2 regions of the Pectobacterium quasiaquaticum genome follow, and region 1 is predicted to be linked to the other one. Evidence: predicted binding sites of a transcription regulator. Region 1 holds the regulator's gene; the other holds the start of a gene.
What was found. The regulator PhoB, encoded in region 1, activates phosphate uptake and scavenging genes when phosphate is short. The targets are predictions, from matches to a motif close to CTGTCATAAAACTGNCNNAT.

Region 1 (6,987 bases):
GAAGTGTACTGACAGATAGTTTCAATATGAAATATTTGCCCAGAGGGATAGTTACATTTAATCTTATTTAGCCATCTGGACGTCTAAATTTAAAACTATCCTGTCACGTGGCGAATCACAGGGCAATAGAAGAATTTTCACGTCACATGAAGAAAGTTCACATGACGTGAAAACATCACAAATTCGTAGTGGAAAGGGGAATTATTGCGGCAGGCCAATCTGCTGACGCGCCTGACGACGCGTGTCTTCCGGCAGCGGTAAATAACCATCCTGATTCACCAGCGACTGCCCCGTTTCGGACAGCACACGATCTAAAAATGCCGCCGTCAGCGCTTCCAGCGGTTGGCTGGGCGCTTTGTTTACATAGATATAGAGATAGCGGGTGTAGGGATACAAACCGCTGCGGATATTTTCAGTCGAGGGGTAGATGTAGTCGGTGCCCTGTGCGGCTAACGGCAGCATTCTCACACCGCTGGTACGAAACCCCACGCTGGCATAGCCGATGGCATCGGTTGACGCTGCAACCGCTTGTACGACAGACGCCGAACCCGGCAACTCATTAACTTGAGGAAGGAAATCGCCACGGCATAGCGACTTTTGCTTAAAGAACCCATAGGTTCCCGACGCAGAGTTTCGCCCATAGCGCAGTAGCGTGCGCTTTTCCCAACTGCCGTGCAGGCCGACATCACCCCACTGTTTTATCGGCTGGTGGTTACCGCAGCGCTGCGTAATTGAAAAGATGGCGTCCAACTGCGACAAGTTCAGCCCAGACAGCGGGTTATCCTGATTGACCAACACGACCAGCGCATCCAGTGCCACCGGCACCGCCAGCGGCGGGTAACCATAATGCTGGACGAACGCCTCAATTTCGCTGGCCTTCATCGCCCTGCTCATCGGCCCAAGCTGCGCGGCACCGGATGCCAGAGACGTCGGCGCAGAGGACGAACCGGCGGCCTGAATCTGTAAATTCACGTTCGGGTAATGCTGGCTGAAATCCGTCGCCCAAAAGGCCATCAGGTTAGCCAGCGTATCCGACCCCGCACTGGAGAGATTACCCGCCAGCATCTGACGAGGCTGTGCGGAACACAACGCGCTGAGCAGCAGTAAAAAAGCGCCCGCAATACGAGTGGCGGATGTCATAGATAGCGTTTTCCGTCAGGCTGAAGGTTTCACCGTATTTTCAGCCAGAGAGGCAGGGACAATCAACCGATTCGGCAACGTAAAGACAAAACGTGAGCCCAGACCATCCTCACTCATGATCTCCAGACGCGAATCATGATGGCTAAGCGCATGCTTCACAATCGCCAGCCCCAGCCCGCTGCCGCCCGTTTGTCGTGAGCGCGCCTTATCCACCCGATAAAAGCGTTCCGTCAGGCGCGGCAAGTGCTCGGCCGCAATGCCAGGCCCGTTATCGCTGACCTGAAATTGCGCGCCCTGTGGGATCTTCTGCCAACAAACTTCGATACGCGTTCCCGCTGGCGTATGGTTGACCGCGTTATACACCAGATTGGATACCGCACTGCGCAGCTGTTCTTCATTACCAAACACGCGGAGGCTTTCGTTCACACGAAAGACGATCTCATGACGCCCCTGACTCAGCGTCTGCGCTTCACGCTGCAATACGCGCAGCATCAACGGAATATCGACCTTTTCATTCAGATCGATGGCCGTTGCCGCCTCAATACGGGACAGGGTCAGCAACTGTTTGACCAGCCCGTCCATGCGTCGGGTCTGCTCCTGCATGGTATTCAACGCTTTTCCGCGTAGCGCCGCATCCAGCGTTTCTTCCTGCATCATTTCCAGATAGCCCTGCAACACCGTCAGCGGCGTACGCAGTTCATGGCTCACGTTGGCAAAAAAGTTACGTCTGGCTCCTTCAAGCTGGTGCATTTGCGTAATATCACGCGCCACCATCAATAGCTGGCCTTCGGAATAGGGCATCACGCGGAATTCAACATGGTGGGAATTATTCAACTGCAGCGTGAGAGGACGGCTAAAATCCTGTCCTTTCATGTAATTCGTGAATTCGGGATAGCGCAATAAGTTGAGGATATTCTGACCGTTATCTTCCGGCCAACGAAAACTCAGCAGGTGCTGCGCCAGATGATTACACCAGAAGATCGTTCCTTCTTCGGTGGTGATCACCACGGCATCAGGTAAGGATTCGGCACCGCTGCGAAACCGTTTGATAAGGAGCGCCAGCTCACGGCGTCGGCGTCGATTACGCAACTGCATCTGATAGAGACCGTAAAACAGCGGTTCCCAGCTCCAGCGGCCGGGCGGCGGCGTCATGCTGCGGTCAACCCACAGCCAATAAGAGAGTTTTAGCTGGTTATAAAAATTCCAGCACAGTAAGCCTAATACGGCGACCAGCAGAAACCAGGGCAGATAGCCAAAAATCAGCCCCAGCAGTAAAGCGGGCAAACAAAAAAAAGCTAGCTCCAATGCCAGCCTTTTCCAGGATAAACGTTCTAGCACGTTAATGTGTCTCCGGTTACGATCACCTCAGTAACGCGTTGAAAAACGGTAGCCCGTTCCCCGAACGGTTTGCACCATTTTGTCATGTCCGCTGGTTTCCAGCGCTTTACGCAGGCGACGAATATGAACGTCGACAGTACGATCCTCAACATAAACGTTAGTGCCCCAAACGTGATTCAGCAACTGTTCCCGGCTATAAACACGTTCAGGATGCGTCATAAAGAAATGCAGCAGTTTAAATTCCGTCGGCCCCATGTCCAACGCGTGCTCCTCGGTCGTCACGCGATGTGAGGAAGGATCGAGGTTCAGGCCACGCATTTCAATCACTTCTTCCACCGCCATCGGTGAAATTCGGCGCATGACGGCTTTGATACGCGCCACCAATTCTTTGGGTGAAAACGGTTTGGTAATGTAATCATCCGCCCCCACTTCAAGCCCGCGCACGCGGTCTTCTTCTTCGCCACGCGCGGTCAACATCATCACCGGAATATCACGCGTCAGCGCCTCGCGCTTCATATGCTTGATGAATTGCAGGCCCGACCCGCCTGGCAGCATCCAGTCCAATAACACCAGTTCCGGGAATGGCTCCGACAGTTGCGTCACCGCGCTGTCATAGTCTTCAGCTTCAACGGGTTGATAACCATTTTGTTCCAGTACAAAGCAGACCATTTCACGAATTGGTGCTTCATCTTCCACGACTAATATGCGTTTTGCCATTGTTAATCCTGTCGTTAATCATCGTCGCTGTTAGCAAGCGGAGGCATTATGCGTCAGTTTTATGACAGATTTATGAAAAGCACACGGGCCTCTCTGCACGATTGTTACAACGCGTACATCCGATTTTTCGAGCCGCTTTCCAAAAGCCTGATTCCACCGCGACAGCCGCCATCCCTGCTATATATAATCATGGCATTACGATGACAAAGCACCATGGCGACGACACACCCTTTCACATAATAAATAATGACAACGTCATCCACCGCCACGCGGCATGAATATCGAGAGAGCACGATGCGCATTATCCATACTGCCGATTGGCATTTAGGGCAATATTTTTATACCAAAAGCCGCGCTGCTGAGCATCAGGCTTTTCTAAACTGGCTTATCGTTCAGGTGGAACAACACCAGGTCGATGCCATTATCGTTGCTGGCGATATTTTTGATAACGGCTCTCCTCCCAGCTATGCGCGGGAAATGTATTATAGCTTCGTGGTCGCGCTACAGCGCACAGGCTGCCAGCTCATTGTTCTCGGCGGTAACCACGATTCTGTCGCGATGCTAAATGAATCTCGCGAACTGCTGGCCTGCCTGAACACGCAAGTGATTGCCTGCGCCAGCGACGATCCGGCCCAACAGGTGCTCCTGCTAGAAAACCGTCAAAGACAGCCCAGAGCCCTGCTCTGCGCGATTCCTTTTTTACGTCCGCGTGATGTGTTGACCAGCAAAGCCGGGCAATCCGGGGATGAAAAACAGCTGGCACTACAGGAAGCGATTACCGCGCACTACCAGCAATGTTATCAACTGGCTTGCCAAAAGCGCGACGAGCTTGGCCTGCCGCTGCCGATTATCGCAACCGGACATCTGACGACGATTGGCGCAACCCCCTCAGAATCCGTACGCGATATCTATATTGGTACGCTCGATGCCTTCCCTGCTCAGGCTTTTCCGCCTGCGGATTATATCGCGCTCGGCCATATTCACCGCCCGCAGCGCGTGACCCAAAGCGAGCATATTCGCTACAGCGGTTCGCCCATCCCGTTGAGTTTTGATGAGCTAAACAGCGAGAAATCGGTCTGTCTGGTGAGCTTTGCACCTGACGCGTTACCGCAAACGCCTCCGCAGATAGACATCCTGTCAATTCCCATGACTCAGCCGATGCAATTGATTAAAGGTAGCCTGAGCGATATTGAACAACAGCTGGCCACCTTCAAGAATTATCAGGGCGATAAACCCGTGTGGTTGGATATTGAAATCAACACGCAGGATTATCTGAGCGACATGCAAAAACGCATTCAGGCGATGACCGAGAACCTGCCCGTAGAAGTGCTGCTGCTGCGCCGCACGCGTGAACAACGCCTGCAGGCGATTACCCGACAGGACAAGGAAACGCTGAACGAACTGAGCGTACATGACGTTTTTGAGCGTCGTCTGGTAACGGAGACAGACATGGAAGACAGCCGCCAACAGCGTGTTCGCACGCTGTTTAATCAGGTTATTGACGAACTGGAAAATAGCGAGACGGCCAAATGAAAATTCTCAGTCTGCGCTTAAAAAACCTCAACGCGTTGAAAGGCGAATGGAAGATCGATTTCACGCAAGAGCCCTTTTCCAGTAACGGCTTATTTGCCATTACCGGCCCGACCGGCGCGGGGAAAACCACGCTGCTGGATGCGATCTGTCTGGCGCTGTACCACGAAACGCCACGGCTTGGGCTGCTTTCCGCCAGCCAGAATGACCTGATGACGCGTAACACCGCTGAGTGCCTTGCCGAAGTCGAGTTTGAAGTTAAAGGCGTCGGATATCGCGCCTTCTGGAGCCAGCGTCGGGCAAGAAACGCCCCAGACGGCAATTTGCAGTCTCCAAAGGCCGAACTTGCGCTCATTGAAGACGGCAAGATTCTGTGTGAAAAGCTCAATGATAAGAAAGAGATGATCACACAGCTCACCGGGCTGGATTTTGGCCGCTTCACGCGATCCATGATGCTGTCTCAGGGGCAGTTTGCCGCCTTCCTCAACGCCAAAGCAGATGACCGAGCGGAACTGCTGGAAGAGCTGACCGGCACGGACATTTACGGCCTGATTTCCGAACGCGTCTATGACAAGCACAAGCAGGCAAACGTCGCACTGAGCACGTTACAGGCGCGCGCATCAGGCATTCAGCTTTTAATCGACGACCAGCGCCAGCAGGTGGAAGAACAGCTTGCCGAGCTGCTCCAGCACGAGCAACGGGGCAACGTCGAACGTGAGCAAGCGCTGACTACGCTGCGCTGGTTTGAGCAACTGACGCAGCAGCACACACAACGAACCAACACGCAGGCGCAACATGCAAGCGCCGAATCCGCCATTCAGCAGGCTAAACCGCAGCTCGACAGGTTAACTCACAGCGAACCCGCAGAAAAACTGAGGCCACTACATCAGGAACGAGAACGCTATCGACAGGAATCTCTCACGCTGTCACAGCGTATTGAACAACTGACTGGGAAGCAGGCCGCCGAACAGGTGACGTTAACCGCGCTACGCCAGCAGGAAGAAAAAGCAGAGCGGGATGTGAGTGAGCACAAACAGGTACGGCAGCAACAAGAGCGGGTGATCAACGAACAGGTTGTGCCACTTGACCATCGCATTGCCACGCTGGAGCAGCAAAAAGCGCAGCAACAAGACGAACTGGCAAAAACGCAGGCTCGTCTGCACGCCGATGAAAGTAAACAAACCCAGACGGCGGCGGAACAGCAGCAGGCTACACAGCAGCTTGAACAGATCCAGTCTTACCGCCAGCAACACGCGCATCATCAGCAATGGGGAGAACAACTTCCTCTGTGGCGCACCCAGTTTCGCCAACTGCGCCAGCTTCAGGACGAGCAAGAGAAGCTGAAGCAAAAACAGGCGCAGCACACAGCACAATCGGCAGTGCTACAGCAAGAGACACTGACTCTGGCGACACAGCAGCGTGAACAACAAACGGTCGTTGATGCTGCCCGTCAGCAGTTCATGCAACACGATAAAACACGGCAACAGCAGGAGGCGTACCAGTCGCTTTACGCCCTGCAACAGCAGTTTAATCAACGCATTGACCAGCATGCTGAACGCCAACGACTCGCGACAATCAGCGACCAGTTCCAGCGTCTGCACGTCCGCAAGCAACAGTACCTTGCCAAACAGGGTGAAGTACAAGGGCATATCAGCCAGTCAGAAATCTTAAAGAAACAGCAGCAATCCGAGCATGAGCAGCGAAGCCAGCATCTGGTCGATCTGGAAACGCTGCTCCGGCAGGAAGAGCGTATCGTTAAGCTGGAAGCCGAACGCCAGCGGCTACAGGCCGGAGAAGCGTGTCCGCTATGTGGTTCAACCGAGCATCCAGCCATTGAACGCTATCAAGCGCTGCAACCGTCTGAAACCCAACAGCGCCTGACGGCGCTACAGCAGGACGTGAACCAGTTAACGGCAGCGCTGGCGAATACGACCGCACAGTTGGCCTCGCTAGCGCAACAGCGGGAAATGTTGCAACAGGAGATCGCTCAGATCGATAGCGAACATCACGCCCTGCTGCAACAGTGGCAAGATGTCAGTGAGCGCTTACAAGTTACCTACTCGCTGGAACAGCAGGACGAGATAGCCGTCTGGCTTACAGAGCGTGAAGCCGAAGAACAGGCCATTCGACAGCAGATTGCCGCACGCGAGCAATTGCAAAAACAGTGGCAGGAAAGTAAGGATTTACTGACTGCCGCAGAGGCATTGCAGCGGGAACTCGGCCAGAAAATCGCGCTGAATACCCAGCAGCAATCCTCGCTAA
Region 2 (6,987 bases), 1.2 Mb from region 1:
GTCGCCCACAGGATCAGCAATCCACTCCCGACGATAGCATTCGCCAACCCGCCACCCGCTGTATTCGGCGGCGGCGTCATTTCGGTAAACAGCGCCAGAGACATGCCATCCACGCCTCGGGTCACGGTCGAAAACAGGATCCAGACCAGCCAGAACAGGCCAAACACCATCGTGGACATGGATAAAAACAGCGCAATGCGGTTTTTCTGGCGGCGCCAGGCCTGCATTTTACGCCGCGAACGCTCCAGTGCAGCGTCTTGCTCTATGCCTAATATAGCCATTAGCGCGTCCCCTCATTTTTAGCCAGACGCATAACCATCAGCTTTGAACATGCCAGAACAATAAAGGTAATCACAAACAGAATCAGCCCTAACTCCATCAGCGCCGCCGTGTGCAGTCCGGATTCGGCTTCGGCGAATTCGTTCGCCAGCGCAGAGGTAATACTATTGCCTGGCATATACAACGACGCGCTGTCGAGCTGGTAGGTGTTACCGATGATAAAGGTCACCGCCATGGTTTCCCCCAGGGCACGCCCCAGTCCCAACATCACCCCGCCGATCACGCCGTTTTTGGTATAAGGCAGCACAATGCGCCAGATGACTTCCCACGTTGTACAGCCAATACCGTAGGCAGACTCTTTCATCATCACCGGCGTTTGCTCAAACACATCACGCATCACCGCCGCAATGTACGGGATAATCATGATGGCCAGAATGACGCCAGCCGCCAGAATACCAATCCCGAATGCTGGGCCGGAGAACAGCGAGCCAACAATAGGAATACCGGACAGGACGTTGCCTATCGGTTGTTGGAAGTATTTGGCAAACAGGGGAGCAAAAATAAACAGCCCCCACATGCCGTAAACGATACTCGGAATGGCCGCCAGCAATTCAATCGCCACGCCAAGCGGACGCTTCAACCAGGTTGGTGCCAATTCGGTTAGAAATAGCGCAATCCCAAAGCTAATCGGGATTGCAATAATCAATGCAATCAGTGAGGTCACGACAGTACCGTAAATCGGAACCAGTGCACCAAACTGTTCTGCGGGCGCGTCCCACTCTTTCGTCCACAAGAAGGCAAAACCGAACTTCTCGATGCTGGGCCAGGACGCCACCATCAGGGAAACAATGATGCCACCCAATAGCAGTAGCGTGACCAGCGCCGCCAGTTTTACCAGCGTGCTGAAGAGGATATCGCCATACTTTCCCGGGGCTTTGATAGTTGGCTTGTACTCCGCCATACGTCTCTCTTCTCGTTTTAACTACATTTGATAAACTGTTGAAGGCAGAGAGGTTGCTATCACCTCTCCGCCCCGATACGACTTGTTATTCCACTACGTATTTCCCAGAACCTGACAACCTCATCATGCTCTGGTTATCAACACGACGTGTCGATACACTAATTAGTACAGTGCTTTGCCGCTGCTGTCTTTTACCTGAGTTTTCCAGGCTGCACGGATTTGCTCAACCACTTCTTTTGGCAGCGTGGCGTAATCCAGCGCTTCGGCTTGCTCACCGCCTTTCTTGAACGCCCAGTCGAAGAATTTCAACACTTCAGCGCCCTGCTCAGGTTTTTCCTGTTTGGTGTGAACCAGGATGAACGTGGTTGAGGTGATCGGCCATGCGTCAGCGCCTTTCTGGTTAGTCAGGTCTTGAGCGAAAGACTTGCTCCAGTCGATCTCTTTGGCTGCGTTGCTGAAGCTTGCGCCAGTCGGGCTAACCGATTTGCCATCGGCAGAAATCAGTTTGGTGTAAGTCAGGTTGTTCTGCTTCGCATACGCGTATTCTACGTAACCGATAGAACCAGGCAGACGCTGTACGAAGGCCGCGATACCATCATTACCTTTACCGCCCAGGCCGATCGGCCAGTTCACGGTAGAACCTGCACCAATCTTCTCTTTCCACTCTGGGTTCACTTTTGCCAGGTAGCTAGTGAATACGAAAGACGTACCAGAACCGTCAGCACGACGAACCACAGCAATGTCCTGATCCGGCAGTTTGGCATTCGGGTTCAGTTTAGTGATTGCTGGGTCGTTCCATTTTTTGATGTTACCTAGGTAAATGTCACCCAGCGTTTTACCATCCAGCGTCAATTCGCCAGATTTGATACCAGGAACGTTCACTGCCAACACCACACCACCGATAATGGTTGGGAACTGGAATAAACCATCCTGTGTTAATTTGTCGTCAGCCAGAGGCGCGTCAGAAGCACCAAAGTCGACCGTTTTAGCGATAATCTGTTTTACACCGCCAGAAGAACCGATGCCTTGATAGTTAACTTTATTACCCGTTTCTTTTTGATAGGAGTCAGCCCATTTGGCATAAACAGGCGCAGGGAATGTCGCACCGGCACCGGTGAGGTTAGCAGCAGCTAAAGCAGAAAATGCCGTCAGAGAAAAGGTTGCCGCAACAACACTGGCAAGAGTGGTACGCATCAGTTTCATAATCCCTCCTGTGGGATACTCAAACGTGTCGACGTAACGTCGTTATCTATCAGAGTTATCAAATCAGAATGTAGTTCGCAGGAGGAAAAATAGGACAATTTGGTGACAGTAAAATGTACGCAATATGACAGTTTTATGACAATAGCGCAGAGTGCAGGAAAATTCAGCCATCACCAGCCAGAACAGGCGTTCTGACTGGTGGAGTATATACCCTAAATAATTCGAGTGGCAGGAAGGCGGCAACCGCATGACAAATCGGTTCTAACCGATTTGAACAGCGCTAGCGCTGGCCCGAAGGGTGAGCTTCATTTATGAAGCTCATTAATCCCCAGGAGCATACACAAGTAAGTGACTGGGGTGAGTAAGAGAAGCCAACGCACATGCAGCTTGAAGTATGACGGGTAGATCGGTTAGTGAGTCTGGCTATGGCTAAGTAATTTGTAAATCGTATCAGGCTTATAGCTATCACCCTGATAATAAATCGCCCAGTCGGTGACTCGCGATATATCAACGGAATACACACCACCCTCCTGCATATCCTCAACGTAGAATGGATGATTGATTAAGGTTCCCGTCACTACGGTGTCATGTATTTTTTCGGGTATAAATCACATGTGCTCGCGCTCTTCTCCCTCACCGTCGGTTTATAGACGATTGTTCAAGAAGGAGACTTCAACGCCGGTAAAGGAACGCTAATGCTAATGTCGGCCAAGCTTGCCTCGTTATATTTTACATTCCCCACAATTATTTCATTCGGCACTGCGTCGCCCCAGGTTTTCATTGACTCCAACACATCGCGTAAACCTTCTCCCAGCGGAGTGAGTTCGTAAACAACGCGCGGCGGTGTTTCTGCATAGGCAGTGCGAGTGACCAATCCGTGCGCCTCAAATCTTTTCAGCCGATGAGTCAGGGTATGCGCACTTATGCCTGGCAGGGCATCTCGTAGTTGCGTGAAACGCTGGGGGCCAAGGAGCAATTGCCGCACAATTAAGGTCGCCCATGGTCCATCAAGAAGGACTAAAAACCGAGCGACTCCACAGCAGGGAACTTTATTTTCATTCATGGCAAAACATCTCTAATAGTGCATTTGACGTAACCTATCTTAACACAGCACTATTAATAGTCTGTTTATTTAACCATAGAGGTGTTTATGACATACGTAGTTCACGGCGCAACTGGCGCACAAGGATCCCCCCTGTTTAGAAAGTTGGTGACTGAAGGGAAAAATGTAACGGCTGCGATAAGGCATCCACAAAATCTTGAATCGGGTTCAGCCATAGCGGTGGATCTCACGTCCGTTCAATCCTTAGTTGCGGCGTACTTGGGTGCGAAAGGCGTTTTTATCCATTTGCCATTAGGGCCTGAAAGCCTGCGCCTGCAATATGCACAAAATATCGCAGAGGCAGTTGGGCTTGCCCGCCCCAAACGGGTGGTAATTTCTACTAGCGGATGGGCATTGGGTTATTCAGAGGATAAAAGTGCGTTAGCCGAATTGATCCGTGGAGTTGAAGCAACAGGCGTCTCTAGCGCGATAATTGCGCCACGTTTATATCTCGAAAATTTGCTGTTGCCGATAGTGATTGAGGCAGTGAAAACTGAAGGCGTTCTCCCTTATCCACTACGAGCAGATTACCCAGTTTCCTGGTGTTCGCATCTGGATGTTGCTGATGTCGCAGCGGCACTTTTGATGAGCGATGCGATCACAGGCGTCGTTGAGATTGGTCAGTTACCGGCTGTTACTGGTGATGAACTTGCGAAATCATTCACTAATCATTTGGGGCGAGAAGTCAGTTATACGAGTTTGACTCCGAAAGAATTTGGAGAGCGCTTGGCAGTATTGTTTGGTGCGGCGGTAGCGGCTGACGTTGTTGCAGGTTACGAAGCAAAAGCGCTAACCAAAGATTCTGCAATCAATGTAAAAATAAGTGCGCAGCAACTATTGAGTATTAATCCGCGCACAGTCGAACAGTGGTTAGTTGATATTGGCGTGTAAAAAGTTATCGCCTTTCATCACTAACACATGAAGAAACTGCCCCCAGTCTTGCGACGCAGTGGATGAAAATCAGGTCAGATTGGGAGAGTCAAAGCCTGTTGAGTTCGATGATTATTAAGATTTTCTAATTATTGAAAATTGAACAGGGGTCATAAATTTGGTTCATCGCACTTTACTGGGGAACGCTGCTTTTATCTTCATAAAAAAGTAGTCGTTATCCCAGTATCTGTATGCCATCCGTTTTATCACGTTGATCCTGTTGTTCATTCCATCAAGTACGCTGGTATTCAGACGATGCGTGGCACTCGCGATTATGCCGCTAACGTAACCCTCCAGCTTATCAGCGAACTGCTGCAACGCCTGATGCCACTTTCCTGTGCCTGCCTGTACCACTCATTCCAGCGACGCTGCGCAATGCCTTTATCCGAGGCATACCACCGCTCGTCATGGACAGCACAGTATCTGCAGCCACATAGACGACAGGATAGTGCAAAACTGGGGTCAGGCCGGAGCGTAATAAGCAGAGCATCCGGAGCAGGATGAGTGAAAGAATCAACAGTGAAACTTTCCCAAAAGAGGGAAGAAATATTAGCATTCACAGTAGACGGCGGTTGAGTGGCTGGTTGGTGTTTTGACGAATACAAAACTAGCCACTTTTACCGCCGTTTTCTATTGGTTCACGCTTAACCGCCATGAACCAATAAAAAGGCTCGCTCGTCGAACAATCTAGTTATGAACGTACAGTCTGCTGATTTACTGGTTATCACGGGACTGAAGCCATTCCTCATGGATCCGCCGAACCTTCACCCACAATTCCTTAAGTGATTCGTCGGGAACATTTTCGAAAGTTAGGGCAAATTCCTCGCTCAGTACCTCCAGCCATTCCGGTAGAGACTCCGAGGTATGAGTCGTCACGATACTCCCGTCAGTTTGTGTTAAAACGCAACCTCGCATTATCGTTTTACCGTTCGGCTTTAGAAGTTGTGCAGTGACAACTTTTGCATATCCAGATTCCGGAGAGTGCACATTAAAATGATGTCGGTCTAAGAAATCATCCATGTTAGCCGGCTGGTCAGCCATACTTACACCTGCAATCCAGCACGATGGGTCTGCCGTGAGATGCCAGTCGCCAACGCCATCCTCGCCTACTTCCTCCATTCCGAACTGCATCAAACCCTGGTGACGCGTAGCATTCATAAGAGGCATCTGTTTATGCAGCGCATCGCCAAGGCCAACATCCACCCACCAGCGACCATTGGGATTACTTTCGCATGGTATCCCCTCGGCGATGATTACAACGTGATTTTCCAGCTTTTTCAGCTCAGCACCTTCAGTCCCATGGACGTTGGCGGGGTTTATGCTTACGTTATAACCAAGGTGTGTGAGTAGTTTATGTAAGCCACCATTGAGCTGAAAACAGTAACCGCCTCGCCGCGTTGTTGCTGCTCTCTTGAAACTTTCTATAGGGTCAATTCCCCAGCCCTGTGCGAGGTGGATCCAGAAAGTTTCGTACGGTATCCGCTCAACGTGAGCTTGATGCAATCGGGTAAGTGCTTGTAGGGACGGCGGTTCGGCATCAAGACCAAGGCGGTCTAGGTAGGCTGTTACTAAGTCATTCATGTTAATTTCATTTTCCTGGGTGGGTGAAATAGTGTTTGGCAGTCGAGTTTGTTCAGTGCATAAGCTGTGAGTCATACATTCGGGCTTGAATAAGGCGTAAGTCCCAGCGGCGAGCCAACCGTCTTTGTAAGCACAGGGCTTGCGCAATGCAACCCTATAGACTTGTTCCAGATATTAGACGTTGTGTTATTCCTCGTTCGATCGGCCGCAATCAATTCATCTGCGTCTGGTTCTGCTAAACCATCGCTATGTTTACGATTCAAATCTCTAGTCCTTTTACATCTGATGGATGTCAAGTGAAATGAAGAATGGAATTCGCGAATATATCGTCAAGTAAAACTCTCGTATTTCTTGATATTCTCATGCACTTGTGAATTAGATTCTTTCGATTGAAAACAGCTGTATTCTAATTACCTAACCCAGTAGCCTGTAGAGTCAGAAATGAAAATATGGTTTCCATATTTGAGAGGGCTTGTGGATTTAAATGCCTTAAAGATGTTTATTCTTGCCGTCCGCAGCGGCAGTCTTTCTGCCGCTGCGCGTCAAAACAACATACCTCTTCCGACACTAAGTCGCAGGATATCTGAACTTGAGAATGAGCTGAACGTCGTTTTGCTTGAACGGACAGCGAAAGGTTGCAGAGCAACAGAGTCAGGAATAAAGCTCCTGAACCAGACCAGCTCAGCCATAGATATACTTAATGATGCAGAGCAGGCTCTCACAACCGGAACCCCTCACATTACTGGCCGATTGCGGCTGACGATGCCGCAATCACTTGAACCATGGTGGGAAATCATCAGGCAGTTTCAGCAGATGCATCCGAAGATAGCCGTTAACGTTTATGCGACTGAACGGCGAGTGGATTTAATATCTGAAGGCATTGATGTTGCCCTAAGGGTCGGTAGCATTGCGGATGATGATGTCGTGGCGC

Region 2: the regulator PhoB is predicted to act here: its motif matches at 2,566-2,585, upstream of pstS (phosphate ABC transporter substrate-binding protein PstS).

Annotation. Positions count from the first base shown of each region.
Region 1 covers NZ_CP065177.1:3,282,354-3,289,340, forward strand. The annotation lists gene IG609_RS15040 (PstS family phosphate ABC transporter substrate-binding protein) at 202-1,140, opposite strand; gene phoR (phosphate regulon sensor histidine kinase PhoR) at 1,156-2,478, opposite strand; gene phoB (phosphate response regulator transcription factor PhoB) at 2,506-3,195, opposite strand; gene sbcD (exonuclease subunit SbcD) at 3,490-4,728, shown strand; gene IG609_RS15060 (AAA family ATPase) at 4,725-6,987, shown strand, end outside.
Region 2 covers NZ_CP065177.1:4,437,200-4,444,186, reverse strand. The annotation lists gene pstA (phosphate ABC transporter permease PstA) at 1-281, opposite strand, end outside; gene pstC (phosphate ABC transporter permease PstC) at 281-1,240, opposite strand; gene pstS (phosphate ABC transporter substrate-binding protein PstS) at 1,403-2,443, opposite strand; partial or broken gene IG609_RS20535 (DUF2314 domain-containing protein) at 2,854-3,078, opposite strand; gene IG609_RS20285 (winged helix-turn-helix transcriptional regulator) at 3,102-3,506, opposite strand; gene IG609_RS20280 (SDR family oxidoreductase) at 3,594-4,436, shown strand; partial or broken gene IG609_RS20690 (transposase) at 4,599-4,828, opposite strand; gene IG609_RS20275 (arylamine N-acetyltransferase family protein) at 5,190-6,056, opposite strand; gene IG609_RS20270 (LysR family transcriptional regulator) at 6,498-6,987, shown strand, end outside.